DNA from 3 places in the Serratia surfactantfaciens genome. Region 1 is predicted to be linked to each of the others. Evidence: predicted binding sites of a transcription regulator. Region 1 holds the regulator's gene; each other region holds the start of a gene.

Region 1 (5,082 bases):
GAACCGCAGGCCAAGCCGCCGACGGTTTACCGCGCGCTGGATTTTCTGCTGGAGCAAGGTTTTATCCATAGGGTAGAGTCCGCCAACAGCTACGTGCTGTGCCATCACTTCGAACAGCCGATGCATACGTCCGCGCTGTTTATCTGCGATCGCTGCGGCCAGGTGACCGAACGCACTACCGAGGGCGTAGAAGAAACGCTGCAGAAGCTGGCGCAGGAGGCCGGATTTGCGCTGCGGCACAGCGTGGTGGAGGCGCACGGTCTGTGTGCCGGCTGCGTGGAGGTTGAGGCTTGCGACAGCAAGCATGACTGCGCCGAACACGATCACAGCATCGCCATCAAGAAGAAGTAAGCAATACGAAGTCAGGTACTTCCTTGTACCTGCGGCCGGGACGCCAGAGGATGGGGCGACGCCGGCCTGCGCTGTGCGTGCCGCCTTCAATGGCGGCCCTGCAAATTACCAGCGGTGTTTGGTGTGATCTTCCCAGGCTTTCACCTCTTTCTCGGCCGCCTCTTTCTGATAACCGTAGCGTTCCTGAATTTTACCGACCAGCTGTTCGCGTTTCCCTTCGATGACCGTCAGATCGTCATCGGTCAGCTTGCCCCATTTTTCCTTCACTTTGCCTTTAAGCTGCTTCCAGTTACCGTCGGCTTGATCTTTATTCATAGTCTCTCCGTTAACCTGTGGTGAATCAGCGATCCCTGTAACCGGCCGGGGTTAACCAGAAATATTTCTGGCTGATTACGCCCTCACCTTAAGGGTAATCACGCCCATTCATTCGCCAGCCACAAGACTAATTCTAGTCAAAAAAATAAATTAAAATAAAAAAACCAGTATAAAAAACCATTAATAAATAAAATAAAAACAAAAAATGCCAACAAACAAGAAGCTAACGTGAACAGGCCCGGACCGAAAACATGTAAGTAAACATGAATGAAAGCATAAAAAAATCTAATTTATTACCCAACAAAGTTTCTGGACTAGCGTGCAGTAAACCAACTGCCACGCAGCTGGTGACGGTGCCAGATCCAGCCCAACGCCAAGCCGCGCAGCGCCAAAAACACCGCCAACGCCAGCCAGAGCCCATGGTTACCGAGCAGCGGCACGCTGAACAGCGCAATACCATATCCCGCCGCGGCCACCGCCATGCTGTTGCGCATCTCGGCGCCGCGCGTGGCGCCGATAAACATGCCGTCCAGCAAATAGCACCACACGCCGACCAGCGGCAGGATGACCTGCCAAGGTAAATAGTGGGCGGCTAACGCACGCAGCTCCGGCAAAGAGGTCAACGCCGCCACGATCTGCTGGCCGATGACGGCATAGGTCAGGCCAAAGGCCAACGCGACCAGCCCCGCCTGCCGACAGGCCGCGTGCCACACCTTGCGCAGCTGGCTGTCGTCCCGAGCGCCGTAGGCGTGGCCCGAATGGGCCTCCACCGCATAAGCGAAGCCGTCGAGCGCATAAGCGGTGAACGTCAGCAGATTCATCAATACCGCGTTGACCGCCACGACATCGCTCCCCAAGCGAGCGCCGAAGATGGTCAGCGACGCAAAACACAGTTGCAGCAACAATGAGCGCAACATGATGTCGCGGTTGAGCGCCAGCAGGCGGCGCAGATCGCCCCGCCAAGCCTCACACAGCATCGGCAAGGTGATGCCGCGCAGGCGCATCACCCGCCACGCCAGCCACAGGCCGAGCAGCAACGTGGCGTATTCGGCGATGGCGGTCGCCGCCGCCGCTCCCCGCACGTTCCAGCCCAGGCCCATCACCAGCCAGATATCCAGCACAATGTTCAGCAGGTTGCCGACGATCAGCAGGATCACCGGCGCACGCACATACTGCACGCCGAGCAACCAGCCCAGCAGCACCAGATTGGCCAGCGCCGCCGGAGCGCTCAGCCAGCGGATCTCAAGAAAACGCCGCGCCTGTTCCAGCACGTCGGCATTGCCGCCGACGATCTGCAGCGCCAGTTCGATCAGCGGGTAGCGCAGCAGGACGATCGCCACCCCGGCCAACAGCGCCAGCAGCAGCGGTTGCATAAACGCGCGCGCCAGCGCCTGGGGGTTCTGCGCCCCCAGCGCCTGTGCCGCCAGGCCGGTCGTGCTCATGCGCAGGAACAGCAGCAGCATGAACAGAAAGCTGGTCGCCACCGCACCGATCGCCACGCCCCCCAGATAAATGGGGCTGTCGAGGTGGCCAATCACCGCAGTGTCCACCAGTCCGAGCAGCGGCACGGTGATATTGGAGAAAATCATCGGCAATGCCAGGCGCCACAGGGCTTTATCGGTGTCGCTGGTGAAGGCGGAAATCAAACGCATGATGAGATGTTCCCGTAACAGTGGCGAAGGGCAAAGTCAGAAACAAAAACGCCCCAGAACAGGGGCGATTGATACAGGGAGCGGTACGGATGGCGCGGCGTTTAAATCCAGTCGCCGTTGCGGATCACGCCAACCGCCAGCCCTTCGATAGTGAAATTCTGCTGACGCAGATCGACCACGATCGGTTGGAATTCGTTGTTCTCCGGCAGCAGCTCAACCACGTTGCCGTGTTTTTTCAGGCGCTTGACCGTCACTTCGTCTTCGATGCGCGCCACCACGACCTGGCCGTTGCGCACGTCTTGCGTTTTGTGCACCGCCAGCAGATCGCCATCCAGGATGCCGATGTCGCGCATCGACATGCCGTTCACCCGCAGCAAGAAATCGGCGCTCGGTTTAAACAGGGAAGGATCCACCTGGTAGTGCCCTTCGATGTGCTGCTGCGCCAGCAGCGGCTCGCCGGCGGCGACGCGGCCGATCAGCGGCAGGCCTTCCTCTTCTTCCATCAGCAGGCGGATGCCGCGCGACGCGCCGGAGACGATTTCAATCACCCCTTTGCGCGCCAGCGCCTTCAGATGTTCTTCGGCGGCGTTAGGCGAGCGGAACCCCAGACGCATCGCGATCTCGGCACGCGTTGGCGGCATGCCCGTTTGCGAAATATGATCACGAATCAGATCGTAGACCTCTTGCTGTCTGGTAGTTAGTGCTTTCATTCCGCCCCCTGTTTGTTTATACAGTCTTGCTGTGAGTATATACAGGTAAGCGCGGATTGGGAACCGAAGAATAAATAAAAATCAGTCAGTAGGCGCCTTTCGTCAACCGAAATGCTGCCATAAGACCGTGCCCCAAACGAACAGCGCCAGCACGATCGCCAGCGACACCGCCGCCGATCCCATGTCCTTGGCCCGGCCGGACAGCTCGTGATGTTCGCTGCCGATGCGATCCACCACCGCCTCGATCGCGCTGTTCAGGATCTCGACGATCATCACCAGCGCTACCGATCCGATCAATAAAATGCGCGCTATCGCACCCACATCCAGCCACACAGCCAGTATGATAGCCAGGACGGTCGCCACCAGCTCCTGGCGGAACGCCGCCTCGTGTTGCCAGGCGGCGGAAAGCCCTTTATAGGAATAGCCGGCGGCCTTGATGATGCGGGTCAGGCCGGTTGCTTGGTTTGCCATGTTTTCGTGCCTTTCTCAGAGGTCGGTCATAATAAAAAGAGTCTAGAACAGTCCGCGCTGACGGCTCCCGGTTTTCGAACACCACAGATCTGCTACCCGGTTTCTGGTATGCTTGCGGCGCATTGCTAACAAGAGGCTTCACGTTGTTATGTCAGGTTGGCGTAAAATTTATTATAAACTATTGAATTTACCACTTAAATTGTTGGTAAGAAGTAAGGTCATCCCATCAGATCCGGTTACCGAGCTAGGGTTGGATCCCTCACGGCCGATTTTGTATGTTTTGCCTTACAATTCCAAGGCGGATTTGCTGACGCTGCGCACCCAGTGCCTGGCGCAGGATCTGCCCGATCCGCTCGACTCGCTGGAGATCGACGGCACCGTGCTGCCGAGCTACGTGTTCATTCACGACGGCCCGCGCGTGTTCCGCTATTACACCCCGAAAGAAGAGTCGGTAAAACTGTTCCACGACTATCTGGATCTGCATCGCAGCAATCCGGATCTCGACATCCAGATGCTGCCAGTTTCGGTGATGTTCGGCCGCTCGCCGGGCCGCGAAGGCCACGGCACGCCGCACCTGCGTCTGTTGAATGGCGTGCAGAAATTCTTCGCCGTGCTGTGGCTCGGCCGCGATAGCTTCGTGCGTTTCTCCAACACCGTTTCGCTGCGCCGCATGGCCACCGAGCACGGCACGGATAAAACCATCGCGCAGAAACTGGCGCGCGTGGCGCGCATGCACTTCTCGCGTCAGCGCCTGGCCGCAGTAGGCCCAAGCCTGCCGGCCCGTCAGGATCTGTTCAACAAGCTGCTGGCGTCAAAGGCGATCGAAAAAGCGGTCGAGGACGAAGCGCGCAGCAAGAAGATCTCGCACGAGAAAGCCCAGCAGAACGCTATCGCGCTGATGGAAGAGATCGCCGCCGACTTCTCTTACGAAACCGTGCGTCTGTCCGATCGCGTGTTGAGCTGGACCTGGAACCGGCTGTATCAGGGTATCAACGTCACCAACGCCGAGCGCGTGCGCCAGCTGGCGCAGGACGGGCACGAGATCGTCTACGTGCCCTGCCACCGCAGCCACATGGACTACCTGCTGTTGTCGTACGTGCTGTATCACCAGGGCCTGGTGCCGCCGCACATCGCCGCGGGCATCAACCTCAACTTCTGGCCGGCCGGTCCGATCTTCCGCCGTCTCGGCGCGTTCTTCATCCGCCGCACCTTCAAGGGCAACAAGCTCTACTCGACGGTGTTCCGCGAATACCTCGGCGAGCTGTTCACCCGCGGCTACTCGGTGGAATACTTCGTGGAAGGCGGCCGTTCCCGCACCGGTCGTCTGCTGGAGCCGAAGACCGGCACCCTGTCGATGACCATCCAGGCGATGCTGCGCGGCGGCGCCCGTCCGATTACGCTGGTGCCGATCTACATCGGTTACGAGCACGTGATGGAAGTGGGCACCTACGCCAAAGAGCTGCGCGGCGCCACCAAGGAAAAAGAGAGCCTGCCGCAGATGGTGCGCGGCCTGCGCAAGCTGCGCAATCTGGGCCAGGGTTACGTCAACTTCGGCGAGCCATTGCCGCTGACGGCTTATCTCA
Region 2 (5,082 bases), 1.5 Mb from region 1:
CAACCAAGCGCCATAACGCCAGAGGTTTCGTATGGAGAATTACGCCAATCAATCTCACTGGCAGGAGATTCAACGATTCCTGCCGGAAAATTTTCGGCTGCGGCCGGGGGAAGAACCGACCGAGGTGTGGTGGCCCTGGCGGCAGCACCGTATTCATCTGGACTGCTATCGCCGCCCGGAGGCGCCGGTGAAAGTGATCCTGTTTCATGGGGTCGGCACCAACGGCCGACAGATGTCGACCATCCTGGGAGCGCCGCTGGCGCGACGGGGGATAGAGACGATCGCCGTCGACATGCCGGGGTACGGAATGACGCAGATGGGCGGCCAACGGCGGCGCGTGCGTTACGACGACTGGGTGCAGATCGGCAGCGATCTGATCGACGCGGAACGGGCGAAGGATGCGCGGCCGATTGTGCTGTACGGCCTGAGCGCCGGCGGGATGGAGACTTACCACGTGGCGGCGTTGAACCGGCAGGTGAAAGGCATTGTCGGCATGACGTTTCTCGATCAGCGTGAACAGCAGGTGCGCGACGAGACGGCATTGAATCTGTTGATGAGCCGCCTGGGCATTCCGTTGGCGCGGCTGACGGCCGCCACGCCGCTGGCGGGTATGGCGATGCCGATGGCGCTGGCGAGCAAGATGCATGCGCTGGTCAATGACAAGGCGGCGCTCAAGGCGTGCCTGGCGGACAACACCTCGGCGGGAGCCTGGGTGACGATGCGGTTTTTGGTCTCGTACGCGGAGTATGCACCCGCCATTGAACCGGAAGCGTTCGACGTTTGCCCGGTTCTGTTGACGCAACCGGCGCAGGATCGCTGGACGCCGTTGCACCTGAGTGAACTGTTTCTGCGGCGCATTCGGCGGGTGCCGGTGACCACCGTGATGCTCGAGAACGCCGGGCATTATCCCCTCGAGCAGCCGGGCCTCGATCAGATGGTTGAAGCGGTGCATCGTTTTTGCCTGGCCGCGGCGGAGCGGTGAGGCGACGGCGCATGTTCTGAAGACGCCACTGCAGCTCAGCATGTTATCCACAGTTTTAGTGGATAACGTGTGTGCAAGGCAGAGTGAAACCGTTAGCAGGCGTAAAAAAAAATCGCTCAGAAAATTATTATATTACGCGTCAAACTGTGTTCTGACGGGGGATAGGGGGGGTTCACGCGTTCGCGTTTTGTTTATGCTTTACTGTATAAATATACAGTTTGGTTATGAATATGCTGAGCACTTCAAGGTTGTATGCTTTTTCACCAGGTGAGCCCCTGACGTTACCGCTGCTTGCCGATCGTGTGGCCTGCGGTTTTCCTTCACCGGCGCAGGACTATGTCGAGAGCCGGCTGGATATCGGCAAGCTGCTGGTGTGCCATCCTAACGCCACCTATTTCGTGCGCGCCAGCGGTGAGATGGAGCGAGCAGGATGGATCAGGCACTACCGACAGATTAAGAAACTGAGCATCCGAGAAACAGCAGACGCGACAGGCTACAGTACTTCCCAAGTTTGTCGCATTCAGGCCTTCTATAAAGAAGTTGAGACTGATTAAAAAGCAGCCTTAATGTACAATAATTTTCTATATCCAAACTGACCCCATGAACAATCAATGAGTTAGAGGTGAAAGATGATTTCATACAAAAAAACCATACCTGCTCTTGTCATATTCGCTTTATCTAATGCTGTGGCATATGCGAATGATTTCGACAAATCAAATGAAGCGATGGCAATTTCAGCAATAGGTTTTTCTGGCTCAAATGCTCGTGTTGCACATGATGTTTGTGGGGCAACCAATGAGAAAATTGATAAATATAAAAAACAAATAAAAGACTCATTAACTAGAACATTAAAGTATGAACAGTCAGGATTCGATACGCATTGGGATAATGGTTGGAAAAATGCTGATTTTTTGGTTAAGTCATTAAGTAATGATGAAGCCTATAAAAAAGAATATTGCCAAGAGGTTTTAGATGGAATTAATAATCCTGAAATGAATTAAGGATTATTCCTTATTCGGGGTTCTACGCCGGAACCCCAGATTTTTCCGTCCGCTGAAATTATCCCCGGTTGAGCAGCTTTATACCGTCAGCTCGCAGTGGACCATCAGGGGAAATGTGGCGGTACAGCGTTTGTCGGGTTATCCCAAGCTCCTGGCATAACGTACTGACTTTCGTCTCTGGCCGTCCCATTGATGCCATTGCCAGTCGCAATTTTATTGGCGTCATTTTGTAAGGCCGTCCGCCGTTCCTCCCGTGGGCTCTTGCTGAGGCAAGGCCTGCCGCTGTTCTTTGCGGCGCTGTACGCAGCAGAGACCGACGGCCGCGCGCGACTGGCTCGACACCCGCTTAGTCCCGCCCTCTGGTCAAATGCAGGCTGACGTGTACAGCCTGCAGGCAGAGGATTTCGTCTGGCAACCGGTATCGCCCGCCGTCGGCGCCGTTCGCAATGACATTCCCTCACTCATCCTGCCCATCGATACGCCAACGGTCTGAGTGCTGCATTATCCACAGTTTTGGTGGGTATCATGTGTGCAAACACACGTGAAGAACGCCAAAAGTTGCAGGAAAAATCACTCAGAAAATTATTATATTACACGGCAAAGTGCGATCCGCCGGGGAATTAGGGGTTGCACGCGTTCGCGTTTTGTTTATGCTTTACTGTATAAATATACAGTTTGGTTATGAATATGCTGAGCACTTCAAGGTTGTATGCTTTTTCACCAGGTGAGCCCCTGACGTTACCGCTGTTTGCCGATCGTGTGGCCTGCGGCTTTCCTTCACCGGCGCAGGACTATGTCGAGAGCCGGCTGGATATCGGCAAGCTGCTGGTGCGCCATCCTAACGCCACCTATTTCGTGCGCGCCAGCGGCGAATCGATGATCGACGGCAATATTCGGGATGGCGATCTGCTGATCGTCGACAGCGCCCTGACGCCAGAGCACGGCAATATCGTGATCGCCGCGGTGGACGGCGAATTCACCGTCAAAAAACTGCAGCGCCGGCCCGACGTGCGGCTGTTGCCGATGAATCCCGCCTACGCGCCTATCGTGTTCGACGACGAAGCGCAGCTGGAGATCTTCGGCGTGGTGACCTTTATCGTCTACGCGGCACTGTAGCCATGTTCGCCCTGGTAGACGTCAACAGCTTCTACGCTTCCTGCGAAACCATCTTCCGACCCGATCTGCAAGGGCGGTCGGTGATCGTGCTGTCCAACAACGACGGCTGTGTGATCGCCCGCAACGCCGAGGCGAAGGCGCTGGGCGTGCCGATGGGCGCGCCTTATTTCAAGATCAAAGAGGAGATGCGTCGCCGCAACGTCGCGGTGTTCTCCTCCAACTACGCGCTGTACGCCGATATGTCCCGCCGGGTGATGGACACGCTGGAGGAGATGGCGCCGGCGGTGGAGATTTATTCGCTGGACGAAGCCTTTCTGCGGCTGGACGGCGTGGCGCACTGCGAGGCGCTGGAACCGTTCGGTCATCGGGTGCGCGATCGCATCCGGCGCGAGCTGCATTTGACGGTCGGGGTCGGCATTGCACCGAGTAAAACGCTGGCCAAGTTGGCTAACTTTGCCTCCAAGAAATGGCGGGGGACCGGCGGCGTGGTGGACTTGTCCGATCCGGCGCGCCAGCGCAAGCTGCTGGCGTTAATCCCGGTGGAGGAGGTGTGGGGCGTGGGCCGCCGCCTGACCCGTCAGCTGCAGGCGATGGGCATTCACACCGCGCTGCAGCTGGCGGACTGCGATACCCGGCTGGCGCGTAAAACCTTCAGCGTGGTGCTGGAGCGCACGATACGAGAGCTGCGCGGCGAGTCATGCCTGCAATGGGAGGATGAAGCGGCGGCCAAAGAGCAGATCATCTGTTCCCGTTCGTTCGGCCAGCGCCTGACGCATTACCCGCACATGCGCGAGGCGATCTGCAGCTACGCCGAACGCGCCGCCGAGAAGCTGCGGCAGGAAAAGCGCTACTGTCGCAATGTGTCGGTGTTTATCAAAACCAGCCCGCATTCGGCGGGCGAAGGGTATTACAGCAATATGGGCACCGCCCGGCTGCAAACGCCGAGCAACGACAGCCGCGACATTATCGCCATGGCGGTGCGCGCGCTGGAGAGCATCTGGCAGGAAGGGCGACGCTACCTGAAGGGCGGCGTGGTGCTGGGGGATTTCAGCGCCGCCGCCATGGCGCAGATCGACCTGTTCGACGACTGTCCGCCGCGCCGCAACGGCAGTCAGCTGATGGCGACCATCGATCGTCTGAATCAGGAGGGGCGCGGGCGTGTGTGGTTCGCCGGGCAGGGGATCGTCAAGCCGTGGCAAATGAAGCGCGAAATGCTGTCGCCGGCCTACACCACCCGGCTGGCGGATATCCCGGTGGTGCGGCTGGGGGAGCGGGCGCCGCGCGCAGCCGAGTCGAAGGAAGAAAAACGCCGCGGGTAACAACCGGCGGCGTGGGTAGGCTGAGTGTTACTTCACCGCCGCCGGATCCGGCTTATCGGGGGCGATGCCGTACAGCACCATGGCGCGGTTGACCTCGCTGCGGGCGATACGGCCTTCGTCAGCCAGCAGTTTCAACGCGGCGAGCGCGATGAAATGGCGGTTGACCTCGAAGAACTCACGTAGCGCCTCGCGAGTGTCCGAGCGGCCAAAGCCATCGGTGCCCAAGGTGATAAAGGCGCGGTCCGGCAAGAACGGTTTGATCTGATCGCCGACGATCTTCATATAGTCCGTCGCCACCACCACCGGGCCAGGATGCGCCGCCAGCAGACTCTGTATATAAGGGACTTTCGGCGGGTCTTCCGGGTGCAGCAGGTTCCAGCGTTCGGCCGCCATGCCGTTACGGCGCAGTTCGCTCAGGCTGGTGGCACTCCAGATATCGCTGGCGACGCCAAAGTCCTCGGCCAACAGCGCCGCCGCCGCCAGCGCCTCGCGCATGATGGCGCCGCTGGCGACCAGCTGAGCGCGCGGGCTCTCTTGGTTTGCCGTTTCGTTCTGTTTGAGCAAATAGGCGCCCTGGATAATCCCGTCCTCCACGCCCGCCGGCATCGGCGGCTGCGGGTATCCTTCGTTGAGCAAGGTGATGTAGTAGTAAATATCCTCTTGT
Region 3 (5,082 bases), 2.3 Mb from region 1:
GACCATCCCGCTCACGCTGGGCGTGGTGGCGGCGGCCCTGACTGATTTGGACGATCGCCTGGCCGGCCGGCTGCGCAATCTGCTGATCACCCTGGTATGTTTCTTTATCGCCTCCGCCTCGATCGAGCTGCTGTTCCCCTATCCCTGGCTATTCGCCCTGGGCTTAACCACGTCGACCTGCGGTTTTATTCTTCTTGGCGCCCTGGGGCAACGTTACGCCACCATCGCCTTCGGCGCGCTGCTGATCGCGGTTTACACCATGCTCGGCACCGCCATGTACGATGCCTGGTATCAACAGCCGCTGCTGCTGGTGATCGGCGCACTGTGGTATAACCTGCTGACGCTGGCAGGCCACCTGTTGTTTCCTATCCGGCCGCTGCAAGAGAACCTGGCGCGCTGCTACGATCAATTGGCCAACTATCTGGACGCCAAAGCCAACCTGTTCGATCCCGATGCCGAGCGCGACGCCGACCTGCCGTGGATGGATGTCGCGATGGCCAACAGCGCCTTGGTTGCATTGCTCAACCAAACCAAAGCCTCGCTGTTGACGCGCCTGAAAGGCGATCGCGGCCAGCGCGGCACTCGCCGCACCTTGCACTACTATTTTGTCGCCCAAGATATCCACGAACGCGCCAGCTCTTCCCACGTTCAGTATCATGCGCTCAGCCGACAATTCCGACACAGCGACATTCTGTTCCGCTTCCAGCGGTTGCTGAGCATGCAGGCGCGCGCCTGTCGCCAGCTGGCGCAATCCATCCTGCTACGGCAAAAGTACCAGCACAACCCGCGTTTTGAGCCGGCGTTCAACCGCATTCAGGAGGCCTTGACGCGCATCGCCGAAACCCAGGGCAATGCCGAGCAAGCCAAGGCGTTGGCGCATCTGCTGAAAAACCTGCATGCGATCGATGCGCAGTTGGCCAATATCGAATCAGAGCAGACATTGGCCAGCGGGCAGGCGGAAGAGAACAGCCTGGCCGACGACCGCTTAACCGGCTGGAGCGACATCCGCCTGCGCATCAGCCGCCATTTGACGCCCCAATCGGCCCTGTTCCGTCACGCCATCCGCATGTCGGCAGTGCTGTGCGTAGGCTACGCCTTCATTCAATTCACCGGCATGCAGCACGGCTACTGGATCCTGTTGACCAGCCTGTTCGTCTGCCAGCCGAACTATAACGCCACCCGCCGGCGCCTGGCGCTGCGCATCATCGGCACCCTGGCCGGCATACTGATCGGTTTGCCAATCCTCTATTTCGTACCTTCAGTGGAAGGGCAGCTGGTGTTGATCGTTATCACCGGCGTTCTGTTCTTCGCTTTCCGCACCGTGCAATATGCCCATGCCACCATGTTTATCACGCTGCTGGTATTATTGTGCTTTAACCTGTTGGGCGAAGGGTTCGAAGTGGCTGCCCCGCGCGTTTACGACACGTTGCTGGGCTGCGCCATCGCCTGGGCGGCGGTCAGCTTTATCTGGCCGGACTGGAAATTCCGCCAGTTGCCGGTGGTGGTGGATAAAACGCTGAATGCCAACTGCCGCTATCTGGACGCCATTCTGGTGCAATATCATCAGGGTAAGGATAACGGCCTCGCCTACCGCATTGCGCGGCGGGACGCCCACAACAGCGACGCCGAATTGGCTTCGGTCATCTCTAACATGTCCGCCGATCCCAAAGCCGACAAGGCCCTGCAGGAGGCCGCCTTCCGCCTGCTCTGCCTGAACCACACTCTTCTGAGCTATATCTCGGCATTGGGGGCGCATCGCGAGCGGCTGAGTACCCCCGCCACGCTCGATCTGCTCAATGACGCTGTGTGTTACGTGGATGGTGCCTTGCATCAGGAAGAGCAGAACAGCCAGCGGGTTGCACAGGCGTTGGAGCAGCTGGCTGAGCGCATTCGCAAAGCCGTTCCGGAGCCGGAAAGCAAAGAACAGTTGGTCCTGCAGCAGGTGGGGCTGATGCTCGAACTTCTGCCGGAGCTCACCGCGCTGCACGCCCAAATTAATAAGACAACCTAATGTTCAGGGCCTGATCGACGGGCCCTGAATCACCGGTTCATGTCCGTGACGGCGCATCGCCATCGTATGTTCGAACCAGCGCACCAGCTCGTTACGCAATTCGGCCGGCAACGCCGCCTGGTGATAGCCGGCTATCGCGCCCCCCAGCGACAGCAAGACTCGCAGCCCCAGATTGGTCTGCTGTTGCAGTAAACGCAGATAGCTGCGCTTGGCGCCTTGCAATCGGAGATCATAGGCGTTGCGAATGCCCGCTCGCCACAGCAGACGCTCCATATTGACGTCAATATTCGGCAGCGCCTTCAACCTGCCGTGATCGCCGGCCTTGAGCCTTTGCTCCCGGCGCGCCTCTCTGACCGCCTGCCAAGCCAGCCCGACCAGCTCGTTGCACTCGCGCCACAGCGACTCGTCAACCCAGTAATAACGCAGTGTGATCGGCACGCCCCGCTTGGAATAGACCATGTTGACCATTCCCCGTGCGCGAAACACCGGCTCCATGCTCGCCGTTGCTCGCAAATACAGCTCGCCTTCTGCGATCACGGCGAACATGACCCCTTCAGCCAGCAGGCCGTAGCCGCCAAACTGCGATCGCGTGGTGATGGCCCCCAGCGCCGCAAAGCAATTTTTAGCCTGCGCGATTCTACTCGTCGACATCCTTTTCATAGCGTTTCTCCGTTTTAGGTTCTGGTCGTAATATTTCTCTCATCAATGAAAAAAGTAACGCGAACAACTAATTAGAAAAATACGCACTATCCGTCTGCCTGCCAATCCCAAACAAACCCCGGTATAAAAAATGTTCGTAATTATGCGAGCCGCTACGAAAATTTGGGTTGATCTTATCCTAAATCAGGGATACTGTATAAACATACAGTAACACGACGGGCGGGAACTCAATGCGTACTCAATCACTCTACCAACCTCATTTCGGCCAAGGCGCTTTTACAGCGCGCAACGTTGCGAAGAACACGGATGTCGGCAAAGAGAATGGCTTGATCAGTGAACTTGTTTACAACGAACGCCAGCCCGCCGTGGCTCAATTGTTGTTGCCCTTGTTGCAGCAATTGGGCAAGCAGTCTCGCTGGTTTTTATGGCTGACGCCGCAGCAAAAATTAAGCAAGCAATGGCTGCAGCAATCCGGCCTGCCGGTGGATAAAATGGTGCAGCTAAGCCAAATCAGCCCGGTAAATACGGTTGAGGCGATGGAAAAAGCGCTGCAAACGGGAAATTACAGCGTGGTTCTCGGCTGGTTGCCCGAGCTAACGGAGGAGGATCGTCTAAAATTAAGACGTGCGGCAGAATTGGGTAATGCCTACGGGTTTATCATGCGTCCTCAACGTGACATTGGCCCGACTCACGGACACTGTTCCACCCTAAAAATTCACTCTTCTTTGTATCATTAAGTAAATTTAGGATTTTTCCCATCATTTTCGCACCCCGTGAAGGGAACCTTTGCGGGGTCAGGCAGAAAGCTAGTCCGGCTGCGGTTTGGCACGAAAAAACGCCTGGTGAATCGCCGTTTTTTTAGGCGAAGAATGTTAGCAAATATGTACGATTCCGCGTTTTTTTTTAGAGCCTTATCACATCACACTTGTAACTTTCGCGCCACGTTGTAGACTTTACATCGCCAAGGTTGCTCTATAACGCCAGAAAAACTGGCGAGTAACAAACGAGGGCTTAAACCTTGGCGAAGGAATTTAACCAAGGGCTTAAAACAGCTTTAAAGCTCATTGCCTATTTGGATGATAACGAGGCGCAAAATGAAAAAGACAGCTATCGCATTAGCAGTGGCACTGGCAGGTTTCGCTACCGTAGCGCAAGCCGCTCCAAAAGATAACACCTGGTACACCGGTGCTAAACTGGGCTGGTCCCAGTACCACGACACTGGTTTCTACGGTAACGGTTACCAGAACGGTATCGGTAACGGCCCAACCCACAAAGATCAGCTGGGTGCAGGCGCGTTCCTGGGCTACCAGGCAAACCAATACCTGGGCTTCGAACTGGGCTATGACTGGCTCGGCCGCATGCCTTACAAAGGCAGCGTGAACAACGGTGCTTTCAAAGCACAGGGCGTTCAACTGGCCGCTAAACTGAGCTACCCAATTGCTGACGATCTGGACATCTACACTCGTCTGGGTGGTATGGTATGGCGCGCAGACTCCAAAGCTAACTACGGCAACGGCACTCGCCTGAGCGACCACGACACCGGCGTTTCTCCGCTGGCTGCTGTTGGTGTTGAATACGCACTGACCAAAAACTGGGCTACCCGCCTGGACTACCAGTTCGTAAGCAACATCGGTGACGCAGGTACCGTTGGCGCACGTCCAGACAACACCATGCTGAGCCTGGGCGTTTCTTACCGCTTCGGTCAGGATGACGTAGTTGCTCCAGTTGCTCCAGCTCCAGCTCCGGCTCCAGTTGTTGAAACCAAGCGTTTCACTCTGAAGTCTGACGTGCTGTTCAACTTCAACAAAGCAACTCTGAAGCCACAAGGTCAGCAGGCTCTGGATCAGCTGTACACCCAGCTGAGCTCCATGGATCCTAAAGACGGTTCCGTAGTTGTTCTGGGTTACACCGACGCCGTTGGTTCTGCTCAGTACAACCAGAAACTGTCTGAAAAACGCGCACAAAGCGTTGTTGACTACCTGGTCTCCAAAGGCATCCCGTCAGACAAAATCTCTGCACGTGGCATGGGCAAAGCTGATCCAGTTACAGGCAACACCTGTGGCTACAAAGCTGGCCGCGCTACCAAAGCTCAGATCGACTGCCTGGCACCAGATCGTCGCGTAGAGATCGAAGTTAAAGGTATCAAAGACGTTGTAACTCAGCCTCAGGGCTAAGTTTACTCGCTTAGTAAAAAACCCCGCATTGCGGGGTTTTTTTTCGTCTTGAATTTATCCGAGCATTCAAAGCCATACGCAACCGAAGGCTCTCCCTCAGCCCCGTTTACTTGGGCTCTTTGCCGAGAATCGCCTTCAGGTCTTCTTTCAACGACGACATCTGGTTCGCATACTTCTCTTTGCGTTCAGCATCCTCGATAAGCTGCACCACGGTTTCCGACAGCGTAACGCCGCGGC

Evidence for each region. The regulator LexA, encoded in region 1, represses DNA repair genes until DNA is damaged. The targets are predictions, from matches to a motif close to TNCTGTATGTACATACAGNA.
Region 2: umuD (translesion error-prone DNA polymerase V autoproteolytic subunit) is a predicted target of LexA. The motif match lies at 2,640-2,659, and genes of this name have one in related genera.
Region 3: sulA (SOS-induced cell division inhibitor SulA) is a predicted target of LexA. The motif match lies at 2,862-2,881, and genes of this name have one in related genera.

Annotation. Positions count from the first base shown of each region.
Region 1 is NZ_CP016948.1:3,989,524-3,994,605, forward strand. It holds gene zur (zinc uptake transcriptional repressor Zur) at 1-351, shown strand, start outside; gene ATE40_RS18685 (CsbD family protein) at 457-666, opposite strand; gene dinF (MATE family efflux transporter DinF) at 981-2,318, opposite strand; gene lexA (transcriptional repressor LexA) at 2,420-3,028, opposite strand; gene ATE40_RS18700 (diacylglycerol kinase) at 3,131-3,499, opposite strand; gene plsB (glycerol-3-phosphate 1-O-acyltransferase PlsB) at 3,648-5,082, shown strand, end outside.
Region 2 is NZ_CP016948.1:2,495,307-2,500,388, reverse strand. It holds gene ATE40_RS11770 (alpha/beta hydrolase) at 32-982, shown strand; partial or broken gene ATE40_RS24695 (S24/S26 family peptidase) at 1,207-1,398, shown strand; gene ATE40_RS24685 (hypothetical protein) at 1,612-1,983, shown strand; partial or broken gene ATE40_RS25070 (SOS response-associated peptidase family protein) at 2,297-2,476, shown strand; gene umuD (translesion error-prone DNA polymerase V autoproteolytic subunit) at 2,665-3,099, shown strand; gene umuC (translesion error-prone DNA polymerase V subunit UmuC) at 3,102-4,418, shown strand; gene aceE (pyruvate dehydrogenase (acetyl-transferring), homodimeric type) at 4,446-5,082, opposite strand, start outside.
Region 3 is NZ_CP016948.1:1,169,490-1,174,571, reverse strand. It holds gene yccS (YccS family putative transporter) at 1-2,011, shown strand, start outside; gene ATE40_RS05480 (TfoX/Sxy family DNA transformation protein) at 2,015-2,671, opposite strand; gene sulA (SOS-induced cell division inhibitor SulA) at 2,902-3,408, shown strand; gene ompA (porin OmpA) at 3,766-4,845, shown strand; gene matP (macrodomain Ter protein MatP) at 4,952-5,082, opposite strand, start outside.